DNA from 2 places in the Halorhodospira sp. 9621 genome. Region 1 is predicted to be linked to the other one. Evidence: predicted binding sites of a transcription regulator. Region 1 holds the regulator's gene; the other holds the start of a gene.

What was found. The regulator sigma-54, encoded in region 1, starts transcription at its own class of promoters, with help from an activator protein. The targets are predictions, from matches to a motif close to TGGCANGNTNCNTGCTT.
Region 2: the regulator sigma-54 is predicted to act here: its motif matches at 1,759-1,775, upstream of LRF89_RS05895 (TorF family putative porin).

Annotation. Positions count from the first base shown of each region.
Region 1 is NZ_JAJNRD010000007.1:14,430-18,586, forward strand. It holds gene lptA (lipopolysaccharide transport periplasmic protein LptA) at 1-389, shown strand, start outside; gene lptB (LPS export ABC transporter ATP-binding protein) at 394-1,119, shown strand; gene LRF89_RS05225 (RNA polymerase factor sigma-54) at 1,160-2,614, shown strand; gene hpf (ribosome hibernation-promoting factor, HPF/YfiA family) at 2,657-2,983, shown strand; gene LRF89_RS05235 (PTS sugar transporter subunit IIA) at 3,027-3,497, shown strand; gene LRF89_RS05240 (HPr kinase/phosphorylase) at 3,470-4,015, shown strand; gene rapZ (RNase adapter RapZ) at 4,012-4,157, shown strand, end outside.
Region 2 is NZ_JAJNRD010000008.1:47,576-51,732, forward strand. It holds gene LRF89_RS05890 (YifB family Mg chelatase-like AAA ATPase) at 1-940, shown strand, start outside; gene LRF89_RS05895 (TorF family putative porin) at 988-1,689, opposite strand; gene LRF89_RS05900 (SirB2 family protein) at 1,969-2,355, shown strand; gene LRF89_RS05905 (RrF2 family transcriptional regulator) at 2,411-2,869, shown strand; tRNA gene LRF89_RS05910 (tRNA-Gly) at 2,910-2,983, opposite strand; gene thiS (sulfur carrier protein ThiS) at 3,084-3,287, shown strand; gene LRF89_RS05920 (thiazole synthase) at 3,324-4,112, shown strand; gene trmB (tRNA (guanosine(46)-N7)-methyltransferase TrmB) at 4,109-4,157, shown strand, end outside.

The DNA.
Region 1 (4,157 bases):
TCGACGCGGTCGCCGGAGTCAGCGTCTACGAGGGCGACGCCGTGCTCACGCGGGGCGAGATGCGCATCACCGGGGATCGCATGGAGGTCTACACCGACGAGGACGGCGACCTGAGCCACGTCTACGTCGACGGCACGCCGGCCACCTACCGCTACCACCCCGAGAACCAGCCTCGCCCCGTGCATGCCGAGGCGAAACGCATGGAGTACTACTCCCGCGGTCCCGAACGTGCCCATTTCCAGGGCGATGCACATCTCTGGCAGGGGGATGCTCAAGTCACCGCCGAGACCATCGACGTCGACCTGGAGGGGCAGGTCATGAAGGCCCGCGGCGCCGAGGGGCAGCGGGCGCGGACCATCCTGTATCCGGCACGGCGCGAGGAGGAATGACCCGTTGGTGACGCTGCGCGCGGAGGGGCTGAGCAAGCGCTATCGCGGCCGCACCGTGGTCAACGGCGCGGGGCTGGAGGTCGCCGACGGTGAGATCGTCGGCCTGCTCGGCCCCAACGGGGCCGGCAAGACCACGTGCTTTTACATGGTCGTCGGCCTGGTGCAGGCCGACGAGGGGCGAATCACCCTGGAAGGCGACGACCTCACTCGGTTGCCCATTCACGCCCGGGCCCGATTGGGCATCGGCTACCTCCCCCAGGAACCCTCGGTCTTTCGTAAACTGAGCGTTGCGGATAACGTACGGGCCATCCTGCAGCTGCGCGACGACCTGGACGGCACTGAGCGCGAGCAGGAGCTGGATCGCCTGCTCGAGGAGTTCGGCGTGACCCACGTGCGCGACTCCCCGGGGATCGCCCTGTCCGGGGGCGAGCGCCGGCGCGTGGAGATCGCCCGCGCCCTCGCGGCGAATCCGCGGTTCATACTGCTTGATGAGCCATTCGCCGGGGTCGACCCCATCTCGGTGGGCGAGATCCAGCGGATCGTCCGCCAGCTGGCGCAACGGGGTATCGGCGTGCTGATCACCGACCATAACGTGCGCGAGACGCTGGGCATCGTGCAACGCGCCTACATCCTCAGTGACGGCGAGGTGCTGGCCGCCGGGGACGCCGAGAGCGTGCTGGCCAACCCGCGGGTACGCGAGGTGTACCTGGGCGAGGACTTCCGCCTGTGAGTGACGGACTACGGATGCTTCAAGCACAACGGACACGGCCATGAAGCAGTCGCTTCAGCTACGCATCGGTCAGCAGCTGACCATGACCCCGCAGCTGCAGCAGGCCATCCGGCTGCTGCAGCTCTCCAGCCTGGAGCTGCGCACCGAGATCCAGCAGGCCCTGGAGTCGAACTTCATGCTCGAGCTCGATGAGGAGGCCGAGCCCGGGCAGGAGCAGGAGCAGCAGGAAACGGAACCCCACGAGGACGAGGCACCGGCCAGCGAACCCGCCGGCGAGGACATCCCCGAAGACCTGCCCCTGGACACCTCCTGGGACGACATCTACGACGGCAGCACGGCACTGAGCGCCCCCGGCGACGAGGGTGCGCAGCGCGACACCCTCGACAACCGGCCGGCCGCCTCCGACAGCCTCCAGCAGCACCTGCACGCGCAGATCGAGCTCGAGGCCTTCTCCGCCCGGGAGCGCTCCATCGCCGAGGTCATCGTCGACGCCGTCGGCGACGACGGCTACCTGACCCAGAGCACCGAGGATCTGCTGGCCGGCTGTCCGGCCGACGAGCAAGTCAGCGCCGAGGAGCTAGAGGCGGTCCTGCAGCGTGTCCAGCGGCTCGACCCGACCGGCGTTGCCGCCCGCGACCCTCAGGAAGCGCTGTGCGTCCAGCTCGAGCAGCTTCCCGAGGACACGCCCTGGCGTGCGGAGGCGCAGCACGCCCTCCTCCACCACCTGGAGCTCATCGCCGAACGCCGCCATGACGACCTGGGCCGCGCCCTGGGGGTCGGCGAAGATGCCCTCGGCGGCATCCTCGGTCTGATCCAGAGCCTCGATCCACGCCCGGGCTCGCAGATCAGCGACACAACCCCGGACTACATCATCCCCGATGTCCTCGTCGTGCGCCGCGACGGCGTCTGGCAGGTGGAACTCAACGGCGAGACCGCCCCCCGCTTGCGCGTCAACGCGTATTACGCCAGCCTGATCCGCAGAGCGGACCGCAGCGCGGACAACCACTGCCTCCGCAACCATCTCCAAGAGGCGCGCTGGCTGATCAAGAGCCTGCGCAGCAGGAACGAGACCTTGCTGAAAGTGGCCAGCGCCATCGTAGAGCGGCAACAGGGGTTCCTCGACCACGGCGAGGAGGCGATGCAACCACTGGTTCTGCGCGAGATCGCCGAGGCGGTGGAGATGCACGAGTCCACCATCTCCCGCATCACCACCAACAAGTACATGCACACCCCGCGGGGCACCTTCGAGTTCAAGTACTTTTTCTCGAGCCACGTGCAGACCAGCGACGGCGGAGAGGCTTCGGCGACGGCGATCCGGGCGCGGATCCGCCGGCTGATCGCCGAGGAGGATCGGGCAAAACCGCTGAGTGACAGCGCGATTGCGCGTATCCTTCATGAGGAGGGGATCCAGGTGGCGCGTCGGACGGTCGCCAAGTACCGGGAGTCCCTGTCCATCGCATCGTCGGCGGAGCGCAGGGAGGCCCGGGGGCGCTGAGGCCCCCGGCTCCGCCGGCGGCAAAGGGGTTCAGGAGGCGGTATGCAGATCAAGCTCAGTGGGCATCATGTCGAGATCACCCCGGCCCTCCGGGCGCATGTGAACGAGAAGATGCAACGCATCCAGCGCCACTTCGACCACGTCATCGATACCGAGGTGATCCTCACGGTGGAGAAGAAGCAGCAGAAGGCCGAGTCGGTCATCCACATCGGGGGTGGCGGCGGGCGCGTTTTTGCCGATGCCATCGAGGAGGATCTCTATGCAGCCATTGACGTGCTCGTGGACAAGCTTGACCGTCAGGTCCTGAAACACAAAGAGAAGGCCGTCGATCAGCGACGGCAGGGCGCGTCCCTCAAGGCCAGCCTTTAAGGCGGCGGGACGCGGTTCAGCGGGCCAGCCGATCGGACACTCCATGGACATCGAGCAACTCATCACGCCGGAACGTGTTCGCTGCGAGAGCGGCATCGAGGACAAGGAGCAGGTGCTCCTGCGCATAGGCGAGCTGATCGGGGCCAGCGGCGACGGCCTCGACGCCCGGGAGATCAGCAACCGGTTGCTGGCCCGTGAGCGACTGGGCAGCACGGGCCTGGGGCACGGCGGCGCCGCGCCCCACGCCCGCATCGACGGGATCGACCGCGCCATCGGGGCCCTCATCCGCCTGGACCGGGGCATCGATTTCGACGCCTTCGACAAGGCACCGGTGGACCTGCTCTTCGCCCTCGTCGTACCCGAGCACTTCACCGACGAGCACCTGCAGATCCTCGCCAGCCTTGCCGAGATGTTCAGCGACAGCAGCCTGTGCGAGCGGCTGCGCCGCTCCTCGGACGGGGACGAGCTGCAGATGGCCCTGCGCGAATGGCAGTCGCACGCCGACCCATCGTGAACGCGGCCGAGAACCGGCCGGTCATCCCCGGCCTGCTGATGGCGGTCCACGGCCGCGGGATCCTGCTGGAGGGCCCCAGCGGCGTGGGCAAGAGCGACGCCGCCCTGGCGCTGCTCGACCGTGGTCACGCCCTGGTGGCCGACGACGCCGTACAGCTGCGCCGCGACGGTGATCGCCTGCTCGGCGCCGGTCCGCAGCAGGGGCGGGGCCTGCTCTGCCTGCGCGACCTCGGCCTGGTGGACATCACCGAACTCTACGGCCCCGCGGCGCTGCGCAGCGAGACCGCCGTGGCTCTGTGCATCCAGCTCCAGCGCGCTCCCGGCCCCACCGAAGCCGAGGCCGCCCTGCACGGCCGGCGCGATCACCGCGAACTGCTCGGCCTGGCCCTACCCCGGGTGACCCTGACCGACAGCGAACGCCGGCCGCTGGCGCCGCTGATCGAGGCCGCCGCCGGCCGCCTCGTCGCGGAGGTCGCAACACACCAGCGCAGCGGCCGGAACCACGGGGTGCCGGCATGAGCGAACTGCGCCTGATCGTGGTCAGCGGCCTGTCGGGCTCGGGCAAGAGCGTCGCCCTGCACACCCTGGAAGACGCCGGTTACTACTGCATCGATAACCTGCCAGTGAGCCTGATCGGCGAGCTGGCCCGCTACGCGCAGAA
Region 2 (4,157 bases), on a different contig from region 1:
CGAGGTCCGCGGTCAGGCCGGACCGCGCCGGGCGCTGGAGGTGGCCGCCGCCGGCGGCCACAACCTGCTGCTCAGCGGGCCGCCGGGCACCGGCAAGAGCATGCTCGCCGAGCGGTTGCCGGGTTTGCTGCCGCCGCTGCCGGAGGCCGAGGCGCTGGAGGCGGCGGCGGTGCGCTCGGTCAGCGGCGCGGGGGTGGATCCGGCCACCTGGCGGGTGCCGGCCTTTCGCGCTCCGCACCACACCGTCTCCGCCGCCGCCCTGATCGGTGGCGGGCAGCCGCCGCGTCCCGGCGAGGTCTCCCTGGCTCACCGCGGTGTGCTCTTCCTCGACGAATTCCCGGAGCTGCCGCGCAACGCCCTGGAGGCGCTGCGCGAGCCCCTACAGGCCCGCCAGGTGAGCATCGCCCGCAGCAACGCCCGGGTGACCTACCCGGCGGCGTTCCAGCTGGTCGCGGCGATGAACCCCTGCCCCTGCGGCTACCACGGCGATCCGCGCGGGGTGTGTCGCTGTACGCCGGAACAGGTGGCGCGTTATCGCGACCGGATGACCGGCCCCCTGCTGGATCGCTTCGACATCGCCGTGGAGGTGCCGCGGCTCAGTGCCCGGGAACTGACCGCCGCGCCGGCGGCCGAGCCGAGCGGTGTGGTGGCCGAACGGGTGGCTCGGGCCCGTGAGCGGCGGCGGCAGCGCTCCGGGGTGATCGCCGCCGAACTGGCCGGAGAGGCCCTCGAATCGGCCTGCGCACTGGTGCCAGAGGCCGAGGCGACGCTGGAGCGGGCCACCGAGGTTATCGGCCTGTCGCCGCGCGGGCACCACCGCCTGCTGCGGGTGGCGCGGACGCTGGCCGATCTCGACGAGGTCGACCCCATCGAGGGGCGCCACGTGGCCGAGGCGGTCGGGCTGCGGCGGGGGCTGGAGGAGCGTGGCGGGGCGGGGTAACCCGACCGGAGGCGCCGGCCGGCGCCCCCGGGTGCAGGGGGGTGCGGCTAGAAGGAGCGGGACACGGTGAAGGCCACCTGGGTCTCGTCGTCGTCTTCATCCGCCGCGTCGGAGCTGTTGTAGGTGCCCACCAGGCTGAGATCGAGCGTGCCGTACTCGTAACCGACGCCCAGGGCGGCATCGGCGCCGTCCAGGTTGGTGTCGGAGTCGATCACCAGGTAGCCGAGGTGGGCCATGGCGTAGAAGCCGGCGGCCAGCGGCGTCATCCAGTTGGTCTCCAGATAGACGGAGCTCTCGTCTTCGTCAAAATAATCGTCGGAGACGTGGACGTAGAAGTCCGCCTCCACCTCGCCGAAGGCAGTGCCGGCGCCGGCGTAGGCTTCTACCGTGTTGGAGTCGGAGTCGTCCGGATAGGTGTAGAAGGTCAGCCCCACATCACCCCAGATATCCGGGGTCAGGTCGAAGCCGAAGCCGCCGTAGAAATCCAGCTCCAGTGGGCCCCTGGCGTCCTGTGGCTGCAGGCTCGACGCCCAGGTGCCGACGTACGCCCCGGAGGCGTGGTCCAGGTCGAAGCCACCCTGGACGGCCGGCTCCTCGTCGCTCTCGGAGAAGCCGCGAAAGAGGTAGTTGGAGGTGATCGCCACGTTGGAGGAGAGGCTCCAGCCGGCGCCGATCTCCTCGGCCTGGGCGTTGGCGGAGAGGCCGAGGAGCAGGCCGCCGGCGGTGACTAGCGGGAAAGGCTTTTTCATGGTCGGGCACCTTATGCTGTATCCGTGGGTCAGGGGCGGCCACCGCCACGGGCGGCGCGCAGGGTGCTCATGCAGGGGGTGTGCCAGGTCGGGCCGTGCTAGGTGGAACAAGGAGTTAAGCGGGAGGTCGGGTGCCGCGCCCGCGCGCGGCGGCGTGCCTGCACCAGGAGCGGACGGCGCGCGCACCGAAGGGGTGCGCGCGTTGTGCGTGGTTGCAGCCGGGCCCGACCGGCAGGAAGAATAGCCTCTTTTCGAAACGGACGACGCGAGGGGGTAGGAATGCACCAGGTGTTGCTGTCGACGCACGCGCTGGCCGCCGTGGTCAGTCTCGGTCTGTTTATCGCCCGGGGGATCCTGATGTTCCGTGGCTCTGCAGCGCTCGAGAACAAGGTCCTGCGGGTGGCGCCGCAGGTCGCCGACACCGTGCTGCTGCTGACGGCAGTGGTGCTGATGGTGATGATCGCCCAGTACCCCTTCGTCGACGGCTGGCTCACCGTCAAGCTGCTCGGACTGATCGCCTACATCGTCCTCGGGGTGATCGCCCTGCGCCGAGGCCGCACCCGGCAGATCCGCATGGCGGCGTTCATCGGCGGCATCGCCGTCTTCGGCTACCTCTACCTCTACAGCATCACCCGCGAGCCGCTGCTGATCGTCGGCCTGGGCTGATCCGGATGGCCCCGGGCGCTGCTATAGTGTCCGGGGCAGCGAACGGAGCCGGATCATGCGTCTAACCCGACACAGCGACTACGCCCTGCGGGTCCTGCTCGCCCTTGGGGCGGCACAGGGCGAGCTGGTCACCATTGGCGCGATCGCGGAGCGCTTTGACATCTCGCGCAACCACCTGATGAAGGTGGTCAACCGGCTGGCTGCCCACGGCTTCGTGGAGACCGTCCGCGGCAAGCGTGGGGGGATCCGGTTGGCCCGCCCGCCGGAGGCGATCGCCCTGGGTGAGCTGCTGCGGCGCACCGAGGAGGACTTCACCCTGGTGGAGTGCTTCCGGGACGAGGATCAGCGCTGCCGGATCGAGGGCAACTGCGCCGTGCGCGCCGTACTCGACGAGGCGCTGCACGCCTTCCTGGCGGTGCTGGATCGCTACACCCTGGCCGATCTGCTGCACAACCGCGGCGCCCTGGCCGTGGACCTCGATCTGATCGACCGCCGTGCGGCGGAGACCGGCTGAACGCAGCCCGGGGCTGTCGGGTCAAAGACAGGGAAGGGATTGGAGCGGGTGATGGGAATCGAACCCACATCGCCAGCGTGGGAAGCTGGAGCTCTACCATTGAGCTACACCCGCTGCGGACCGGTGAAATCATAGCGCTGCACGGCGCCGAGGACAACCGGTGCCGCAGTGCCGCAACCGCGTTAGACTATCCGCGATGAGTACAGCAACCAGCATACAGATCCAGGTCAACGGCGAGGGCATGACCCTCCCCGCCGGCGCCAGCTGCGCCGATGTTCTGCAGCGGCTCGGCATCAGCGAGCAGCAGCGTCTGGCGGTGGAGGTTAACGAGACCATCGTCCCCCGCAGCCAGCTCGGTGATCACCAGCTGGCTGATGGCGACCGCATGGAGGTCATCCAGGCCATCGGCGGCGGCTGACCCGGTTCCCCTCAAAGCACGGAGTTCAAGACAAAGATGGCGGATCGCGATCCCCTGGTCATCGCCGGGCGCGAGTATCACTCGCGCCTGCTGGTCGGTACCGGCAAGTACCGCGACATGGAGCAGGCCCGTGCGGCCATCGAGGCAAGTGGCGCCGAGATCGTCACCATCGCCCTGCGCCGCAGCAACATCGGCCAGAACCCGGACGAGCCCAACCTGCTCGAGGCCGTGCCGCCGGATCGCTACACCATCCTGCCCAACACCGCCGGCTGCTATACGGTGAAGGACGCGGTGCGCACCTGCCGCCTGGCCCGCGAGCTGCTCGACGGTCACAACCTGGTCAAGCTGGAGGTGATCGGCGACGAGCGCACCCTCTACCCGGACGTCCCCGGAACCCTCGAGGCCGCCGAGCAGCTGGTGGCCGAGGGCTTCGAGGTCATGGCCTACACCAGCGACGACCCGATCACCGCCAAGCGGCTCGAGGAGATCGGCTGCGTCGCCGTGATGCCCCTGGCCGCGCCGATCGGCTCCGGGCTCGGCATCCAGAACCGCTACAACATCCTGGAGATCGTCGACCGCCTGGAGGTTCCGGTCCTGGTGGACGCCGGCGTGGGCACCGCCTCCGACGTGGCCGTCGCCATGGAGCTCGGCTGTGACGCCGTGCTGCTCAACACCGCCATCGCCGGCGCGCGGGATCCGGTGCTCATGGCCTCGGCCATGCGCAAGGGCGTGGAGGCCGGCCGCGAGGCCTACCGCGCCGGCCGTATCCCGAAACGGCGTTACGCTGCCGCGTCGTCGCCTGAGGAAGGGGCCTTCTTCGAGTGAGCCAGCTGCGACTGACCCGCACCTTCGTCCGTCGCGAGGGGCGCC